2 regions of the Neisseria sp. P0008.S002 genome follow, and region 1 is predicted to be linked to the other one. Evidence: predicted binding sites of a transcription regulator. Region 1 holds the regulator's gene; the other holds the start of a gene.
What was found. Region 1 encodes sigma-54, which starts transcription at its own class of promoters, with help from an activator protein. Its sites were predicted from a motif close to CTGGCACGCTTCATGCTT; they were not measured.
Positions count from the first base shown of each region.

Region 1 (4,722 bases):
ACAGCCCCGTTACTTTCCAATACGGACAGTCCAGCGGTCAGGCAAACGGCATGACTTATGATCACAAAACCGGTTTGCTGAATTTCCCTTCCAAAGTGAAAGCCACAATTTATGATACAAAAAATTTGTAAAACCTTAGCCCTTGTTGCCGTTTTTGCGGCCAGCCCGGCCTTTGCCCTGCAAAGCGACAGCAAGCAGCCGATTCAAATCGAAGCCGACCAAGGCTCGCTTGACCAAAACAACCAAAGCACCACCTTTTCCGGCAACGTCATCATCAAACAAGGCACGCTCAATATTCGTGCCGGCAGCGTGACCGTTTCGCGCAACGACAAAAGCGAGCAGTTGATGAAAGCCACCGGCTCACCCGTCAAATTCAGCCAAGAGTTGGACGGCGGCAAAGGCGTGGTCAACGGCCAAGCTAATACTGTAACGTATTCTTCCGCAGCCAGTCTGGTTACCCTGACCGGCAATGCCAAAGTACAGCGCGGCGGCGATGTGGCCGAAGGTGCAGTCATCACTTACAACACCAAAACCGAGGTTTATACCATCAACGGCAGCGCCAAATCCGGTGTGAAATCCGCCGCCAAATCCGGCCGCGTCAGCGTTGTCATCCAGCCGTCCAGCACGCAGAAAAACAAATAAGAAAACACACAAAAAGGCCGTCTGAAAAAGGTTCAGACGGCCTGAGGTCAATATCGAAAGTCAACAGAATATGAGCGCAAACAACAGCCGTCTTGTGGTTCAAAACCTGCAAAAAAGTTTCAAAAAACGCCAAGTCGTCAAAAGCTTCTCCCTTGAAATCGAAAGCGGCGAAGTCATCGGCCTGCTCGGTCCCAACGGCGCGGGTAAGACCACCAGCTTTTACATGATTGTCGGCCTGATTGCCGCCGATGCAGGCAGCGTGATGTTGGACGGCCAAGAGTTGCGCCACCTGCCGATTCACGAACGCGCCCGCCTTGGCGTCGGCTATCTGCCGCAGGAGGCCTCGATTTTCCGCAAAATGACCGTGGAACAAAATATCCGCGCCATTTTGGAAATCAGCATGAAGGATAAAAGCCGCATCGATGCCGAACTTGAAAAACTGTTGGCCGATTTGAATATCGAGCGCCTGCGCAACAACCCTGCGCCGTCCTTGTCCGGTGGCGAACGCCGCCGTGTCGAAATCGCACGCGTGCTGGCCATGCAGCCGCGTTTCATTTTGTTGGACGAACCTTTTGCCGGCGTTGACCCGATTGCTGTCATCGATATTCAGAAAATCATCGAGTTCCTCAAATTACGCGGTATCGGCGTATTGATTACCGACCACAACGTGCGCGAAACCCTCAGCATCTGCGACCGTGCTTACATCATCAGCGACGGTACGGTATTGGCTTCAGGCAAGCCGGATGATTTGGTCAACAATGAACAAGTCCGTTCGGTTTACTTGGGTGAAAATTTCAAATATTGAATGCATATTTGACGGTATATGAGACCCTCATTTCAATTGAGGGCGGCTATAAATATTGGAATAATCACTAAAAATACAAATATAATACCGATAAACTAATCTTTCAGACGGCCTGCCGTATAAAGGCCGTCTGAAAAACTATCCATACATTTCGAATTAAACACTATGTCTTCACTCGTCCTTAAACTCAAACAGACCCAGCAGCTCAACCAGCGGCTGCAACAGTCTCTGCGCATCTTGCAGATGTCGGGTCTTGAGCTTGAGCGCGAAGTGGAAGACTGGTTGTCAGACAATCCTCTGCTTGAGCGTCCGGAAAGCGATGAATTTGCCGATAGCGGGCTCAACCGTGCGGTAACCATGCCGCGCGCAGGTCAGCAGTTGAGCGGCGACGATGCCGAAGATATTTGGAGCAACATCGCCGAAGAAGAGGATTTCAAACACTATCTGCATGCCCAAGTGTGCGAGCATCCGCTCTCGCAAGTGGAAGCGGCCTATGTTCACGTCTTGATTGATTTTTTGGACGAACAAGGCTACCTCACCGACAGCCTCGAAGAAATTATCGACCACACGCCGTTGGAATGGATGCTGGACGAAGAAGCCCTGCAAAACGCGCTGGATGTATTGCAAACCTTTGAGCCGCCCGGCGTGGCGGCGGCGGATTTGACCGAGTCGCTTATGTTGCAGTTAATGCGTTTGCCGGCTTCTCCTGCCCGACAAATGGCCGCGCATTTGGTGCAAAGTTCGCTTCAAGACTTAGGCAAAAACCGCAAACAAAACGTTCTGCGTTTCCGCAAACTTTATCCCGATACCGACAGCAAAACCATAGAAGCCGCGCTCGATATGATTGCCGGGCTCAATCCCTATCCAGCCTACGGCTTCGCCTCTGCCACGCCTACGCCTTATATTCAGCCTGACGTTTGGGTCAAAGAGGGCAAGGACGGCTGGGAAGTCATCAGCAACGAAGCGGCTTGGCCGAAGCTGCAGCTCAATCAGGAATATTGCGACCTGATGAAATCAGAGGAAGAGGGCGCACCGGAGTGGAAGGAAAAAATCAACGAAGCCAAGCAGCGCATTGATTCTTTGGAGCTGCGTAAAAGCACTGTCCTCCGCCTTGCCGAGTATATCGTCAAAAATCAGGAAGATTTTTTCATCTTCGGAGAAATCGGCCTGTCTCCCATGCTGATGAAAGATGCCGCCGCCGAATTGGGTTTGGCGGAAAGTACCATCTCGCGTGCCGCCAATCAGAAATATTTGTCTTGCCCGCGCGGCCTGTTTGCGTTACGCTATTTCTTCACACAGGCAGTCAATGCCGATGATGATGGCGAAGGGTTCAGCCAAGGCGCAATCAAAGCCGTATTGAGCCAGTTGATTGAAAGTGAAGACAGCAGCAAACCCTATTCGGACGAGACCCTCGTCAAATTATTAAAACAACGCGGCATTGAAATTGCCAGACGTACAGTTGCTAAATATAGAGAATCATTAGACATCCCACCGGCACACAAACGAAAATTTACCGAGTAGATATATTCCGATCCGTTTTGACGGACTAATCAACCGAAGGAGCTGTATCATGAATCTGAAAATCACCGGTCTGAATTTTGATGTTACCGAAGCCATCAAAAACTATGTTTCCGACAAGTTGGCACGAATCAATCGCCATGCCGACAACATCATTTCTGTGACCATTACGCTCTCGGTGGAAAAAGTCAATCAAAAAGCCGAAGCTGATGCGCATCTGGCAGGCAAAGATTTGCACGTTGAAGCGATTGAACAGGATATGTACGCCGCGATTGATGTTTTGATGGACAAGCTCGACCGCGCTGTTTTGAAACATAAAGAAAAAAGCGGCGATGTCCGCAGTACTGTCAAACCTGAAGCAGAATAAAATTTTTGTATGATAAAGGCCGTCTGAACATTCAGACGGCCTTTTGTTTTACTAGAAGTTTTAGACTGGCAATCTAGTTACTCACTTTTTCGCCATTCCACGGTGCCACTTTAAACAGCAGCAACATACCCGGTATGCCCAAAGCGAAACACAGCCAGTAGAAATTAAAGTAACCCATCGCTTCAATCAGATAGCCTGTAGAGGCGTTGATAAATGTACGCGGTACAGCGGAAAGGCTGGTAAAGAGGGCTAATTGTGTGGCCGTAAATGCAGGATTGGTTTCACGAGCCATATAGGCAACAAACGCCGCTGTACCCAGACCTACGCCCGCTGCTTCTGCACCAATCACTGCCGCAAGCATCATTTGTTCTGTCAGTGTGATGGTTTCAAACTTGCCAAAATTTGCCAACCAGGCAAAGCCTAGAATAGTAACCCATTGCGCCACGCCGAAAACCCATAATGCCCTGTTGATCCCGAGTTTCAACATCCAAATACCACCGGCAATGCCGGCAATCACAGCAGGCCACAGGCCGGCATTTTTGGCAATGAGGCCGATGTCGGTTTTGCTGAAGCCCATGTCCAGATAAAACGGTGTAGCCAAAGAAGTGGCCATGCTGTCGCCCAGTTTGTAGAGAAAGATAAACAGCAATACCAATATGGCCTGTTTGATGCCTTTGCGGGAGAAGAACTCACTGAAAGGGTCAGAGACTGTTTGGGCAAATGTACGAGGCACAGTTGGCGGAATGTCAGGCTCTTTAGCTAAAAACAGGGTCATCAGCAGACCGGGCAGCATAAATAGTGCAGTAATGATGAATACGTTGTGCCAAGGCATTAAATCAGCCAGAATCAAGCTGAGTGAGCCAGGTACCAAAGCAGCAATACGGTAGGCATTGACGTGGATGGAGTTGCCCAAGCCTAATTCTTCATCTGACAAAATTTCGCGGCGAAATGCATCCAATACAATATCTTGGCTGGCAGAGAAAAAGGCAACCACCAACGATAAGCCCATAATTACATATAAATGCTGAGCAGGATTTAGGAAGGCGTAAATGAGCAAGGTCAGCAGCAAACCAATTTGCGTAACCAGCATCCAACCGCGCCGCCGTCCTAAAAAAGGTAATCTGACCAAATCAATGACGGGAGACCAGATAAATTTCCAAGTGAAAGGCAGCCCGATAAGTGCCATCAGGCCGATGGTTTTCAAATCGACATGTTCGCTGCGCAACCATGCAGGAATAAGGTTGATCAGAAAATAAAGCGGCAGCCCCGAAGTGAAGCCTGTAAAGATACAAATCAGCATACTGCGCGAGAAAATCTTGCGCCAAGTGCTGGTTTGGGGTGCGGTGGTCATAGTGGAATCAATAAAAAAGGAAAGGGATATTGTAGCAAA
Region 1 covers NZ_JBQCUY010000004.1:247,657-252,378, forward strand. Annotated here, with positions in the region: gene lptC (LPS export ABC transporter periplasmic protein LptC) at 1-131, shown strand, start outside; gene lptA (lipopolysaccharide transport periplasmic protein LptA) at 112-642, shown strand; gene lptB (LPS export ABC transporter ATP-binding protein) at 713-1,447, shown strand; gene rpoN (RNA polymerase factor sigma-54) at 1,613-2,968, shown strand; gene hpf (ribosome hibernation-promoting factor, HPF/YfiA family) at 3,018-3,332, shown strand; gene ACTHSA_RS06395 (AmpG family muropeptide MFS transporter) at 3,406-4,683, opposite strand.

Region 2 (4,722 bases), on a different contig from region 1:
CCCAAGTTGCCGAAAGCTTAGGCTATACCCAACCCGACATCCGCGGCAGAAGCGAAGCTCTGATGCACACCTTCTACCGCGCCACCAAAGCCATCAAACAACTCAACGGCATCCTCATTCCGGTTCTCAAAAACCATCAAACCTCCAGCCGCCCCCAACATATCCACCCCATCGACAGCCGCTACAAACGCATCGGCCACCAAATCGCCGCCAACGACCTTGCCCTGTTTGAACACAACCCCGAACACATCTTCACCATCATCCAAACCATGCAGGAGCAAAGCATCACCACCATCGAGCCGCAAACCCTGCGCGCATGGTGGGCGGCCACACGAAAAATCAACACCCGTTTCACCCAAAATCCAGAAAACCGCCGCCGCTTTATCCAATTCTTCAAACACGGTACCGGCCTCACCCAAACCCTCCGTTTTCTCAACCTCTACGGCGTACTTGGCCGCTATCTCCCCGCATGGGAGAAAATCACCGGCCTGCTCCAACACGACCTCTTCCATATTTACCCCGTAGACGACCACATCCTGACCGTCGTCCGCAATATGCGCCGTCTCGCCATCGAAACCCACAGCCACGAAATGCCCGAAGCCAGCGCCATCATGCAGGCCTATCCACGACCATATGTCCTCTACACCGCCGCCCTGCTGCACGACATCGCTAAAGGCCGTGGCGGCGATCACGCAAAAGAAGGCATCAAAGACGCACAACAATTCGCCGCCAACCACTACTACACCGAAGAAGAAAGCCACCTACTCGCATGGCTGGTTGAAAACCACCTGCTCATGTCCACCGTTGCCCAAAAAGAAGACATCCAAGATCCCCATGTCCTTCAAGCCTTCTGCCGCCGTATTCCCACACGCGAATACCTCGATGCACTCTACCTGCTTACCATTGCCGACATCCGCGGCACCAACCCCAAACTTTGGAACACATGGCGCGCCAGCCTGCTCCAAACTCTCTACCACAGCACCGCTGCCGTTTTAAACAGCAAAAACCACGATCCCGAACGCCTCCCCAACCGACGCGAACAAGCCTCGACCGACCAGCTCACGCGCGCAGCCGTTCCCCTCAAAAACCAACAAAAACTCCGCCGCATCCTCGGCAGCGCATACTACGTCCGCCATCAGACACGGGAAATCCTCTGGCACACCGCAAACCTCGCCTACGACACCCAAAGTCCTGCCGTCCGCAGCCGCATCCTTCCCCAAAGCAACAGCCTTCAAGTCATGGTGTTCATGCCCAATGGCGACCGCCTCTTCGCACGCCTCTGCCGCATCTTCAGCAGCCACCGCTTCGACATCCAAGCCGCCCGCGCCTTCATTACCGAACACGACTACATCCTCGACACCTTTATCCTGCAACTTCCCGACAATCTCCCGCCCGAAGAATATCCCGACCGCCAAAGCGCACTCGAAGCCGAACTCAACAGCTTCATCCACGGCAATACCACCGTCCAAAAACAAAGCGGCCGCCCACACATCAGCCGCCGCATCCGCCACATCCCCATTCCGCCTACCGTAATCATCACCCCCGAAGAAGATTATCCCGGCTGGCACACCATAGACATCACCGCCGTCAACCGCCCCCACCTCCTCGCCGACATCGCCGAGACCTTCTTCGCACACAACATCAGCCTGCGCTACGCCAAAATCACCACCTTGGATCAGCGCATTGAGGACAGCTTCATTACCTACAGCCCATCCCTGCAAGACCCGCAAACCCAAAACACCCTAAAACAAGCATTGATCGAAGTCTTGACCCCATAAAGGCCGTCTGAACATCTTAAAAACATAGGGTGAGCATTTTTTGCTCACCCTAATCACATCCAAATATATAAACATCCTAAATATACCCTTCTCAAACACTCAAGAAATCCAAAGCCTTAAAATTCAAAATCAGACCTTTACTATGACATAAAACTACATTCTAAAATCATAACCCATATGAATATAATTCCAACAACAAAATTTCATTCACCTATTACACCAAACCCTCTTTAAAAATCCTTCCTTCCAAATCTTTTCCCCATTCATATTCAAACAAAATACGCATACAAAATAAAACCTATAAAAAACAAAAAAATAAAATCACAAAATATTAAACTTACCGATTAATCCATAAAAATACCGCCCATCTAAATCAATTAACATATTATTAAATCAAACTAAATTCTGACAAAACGTCACACACCCAAACTTGTCTCCCTTCCCTGTCACAAAAAACACAAAACTGACAAAAAACGTCAACCACCCAATTTCCCTAAAATTCTGAAACTTTCAAACAAAACCACACAAAACTTAAAAATCAAAAAATAATTCCAATAAAAACAATAAACAAAAAATAAAAAATAATTTTTTTAATCAGTTTTGCGCACTTGGCACACCGACTGCTTGAAACAACACGTCCGATAAGGCCCAAGCCTCAAAGCAGCAAGCCCGACGGAAGCTGTATATTCCTTCTTACTTTATGGTTTACTCATAATACATAGTGCCAAGCACATTACGGACTTTTTACTTAAACATAATTATTCACACTTTCAAACTGGAGTTTTAATCAATGAAAGCAATCCAAAAAGGTTTCACCCTGATCGAATTGATGATCGTTATCGCCATCTTGGGCATCTTGGCCGTAATCGCTCTGCCTGCGTACCAAGACTACACTATCCGCGCCAAAGTATCTGAAGGCTTGGGATTAGCTGAACCTGCTAAATTAGCTGTAGCCGAAACAGCTGCTGCTCTTGATGGCTTAAGTAGTGTTACAGCCTATACTACTGGTACAACTGATAAAGCCAAAATGGGTAATACAGGCTACAAATTTGTACCAACTAAATATGTTAAGAGTATTGACATTGCAAATGGTGGGGTAATTACAGTTACCACCCAAGCCACTGGTGCAACAGAAAATCCAGTATTCACATTGACCCCAAGTCAAAATGGTGCCACAGCAGGTACCTCAGATTCAGAAGCTCCTTTGAGTTGGAGTTGTAAATTTACTGGTGGCGAACCTAAACACGTTCCTGCTAACTGCCGCTAATATTGGTATTGCAGTCTAAATAAAAGCAAATCCCATAAGGCAATTATGGGATTTGCTTTATAAAAATAAAAAAACCTGAAAACGATACACTCAAATGAATACCCCATTTCAAGCCCAAAAAGGTTTTACCCTGATTGAGCTGATGATAGTGATCGCCATCCTCGGTATTCTGGTTGTTGTCGCCATACCCACTTACCAAAACTATATCGGTAGGGCGCAAGCCTCCGAAGCACTATACCTTGCCGACGACCTGAAAACCGAAATCAGCATTGCCTCAGCGGTAAATAATCGCCTGCCCAATGCAGAGGATGTCAGTAAACAAGGCTCAATCGGCGTTACCGCTCAACGCATCGGCGGTACATACATCCAAAACGGTGGCGTAACTGTAGAAGCAGATACAGGCAAAATCAGCATTCCTTTCGATAAAGGGCAGAACAAAGGCAAAGTCCTGACCCTGACTCCTTATCGAATTAACAATGACTCGACTTGGTTGTTTAACTGGCAATGCGGCGGAACACTGGATCCGATGATGATTCCCGCCATGTGCCGAGACAACTCAAACGGATAACGACCAAGCATATACCTTAAGAAAAACACAAAAATACATTGCGAAGAAAACACCCCAAACAAAGCCAAATACAAACGCGGAAAACGAATCAAAGCAAAAGAACAAAACTCTCCAAAACAAGGTCATTAAGAGCCTGAATCATCACATTACGAAAATAAATGCCGTCTGAAATCATTTTCAGACGGCCTCTTTATATCTAATCCTAATATGACATAAAACTTTAATCTTGATTAGTTTCAGACGGCCTTCATCTTTTCACAACTACATAAAACAAATTCGCAACACTCCTTATAAGACAATTTGTCGCACATCTGAACTCAATATATAATTTAACCATACAAGTCTTTATTTTTAAGCATTTTTCATTTTCAAAACATACATTGTCTACATTGGGAGAACCATCATGCCTCATCTAAACTTGGATAAAACGGATTTAAAGATTCTGCAGGTTTTGCAGGAAAATGGGCGGTTGAGCAATGTTGAGCTTTCTGAAAAAGTGGCGCTCTCCCCTTCTCCCTGCCTGCGCCGTCTCAAACAGCTTGAAGATGCGGGCATCATTCAAAAATACGCCGCCCAGCTTTCTCCCGTATCTTTGGGCTTGGGTTTGCAGGCTTTTATCCGTGTATCGATTAGCAAGGCAAAAGATGCGCGCGAGGATTTTTCCGAATCTGTCCGCGCTTGGCCTGAAGTATTGAGCTGCTTTGCTTTAACGGGTGAAACCGACTATCTGCTCCATGCCTTTTTTACCGATATGAACGCATTTTCCCATTTTGTTTTGGACACGCTGCTTTCACACCACGGCGTGCAAGATGCGCAATCGAGTTTTGTGTTGAAAGAAATTAAAAACACGACCGCTCTGCCTTTGGTTCATTTGGTTCAGGATTGATGATTTGAAACTGATAAAGGCCGTCTGTTGTTCAGACGGCCTTTTAAATTCCAATGGTTTGCTTTCACATCCATACACTTGTATTCTTTTTAAGAATAATTCACATAAGCTTTTACTATGACTAACACCACCCATCTCGATATCGATACTGTTTCAGAACATACCAAACAATGGCTGGAAAAAGCCGTTATCGGGCTGAATCTCTGCCCGTTTGCCAAAGCGC
Region 2 covers NZ_JBQCUY010000002.1:214,314-219,035, reverse strand. Annotated here, with positions in the region: gene glnD ([protein-PII] uridylyltransferase) at 1-1,778, shown strand, start outside; gene ACTHSA_RS02940 (pilin) at 2,569-3,045, shown strand; gene ACTHSA_RS02935 (pilin) at 3,140-3,613, shown strand; gene ACTHSA_RS02930 (Lrp/AsnC family transcriptional regulator) at 4,017-4,499, shown strand; gene ACTHSA_RS02925 (DUF1415 domain-containing protein) at 4,617-4,722, shown strand, end outside.
Region 2: ACTHSA_RS02940 (pilin) is a predicted target of sigma-54. The motif match lies at 2,387-2,404, and genes of this name have one in related genera.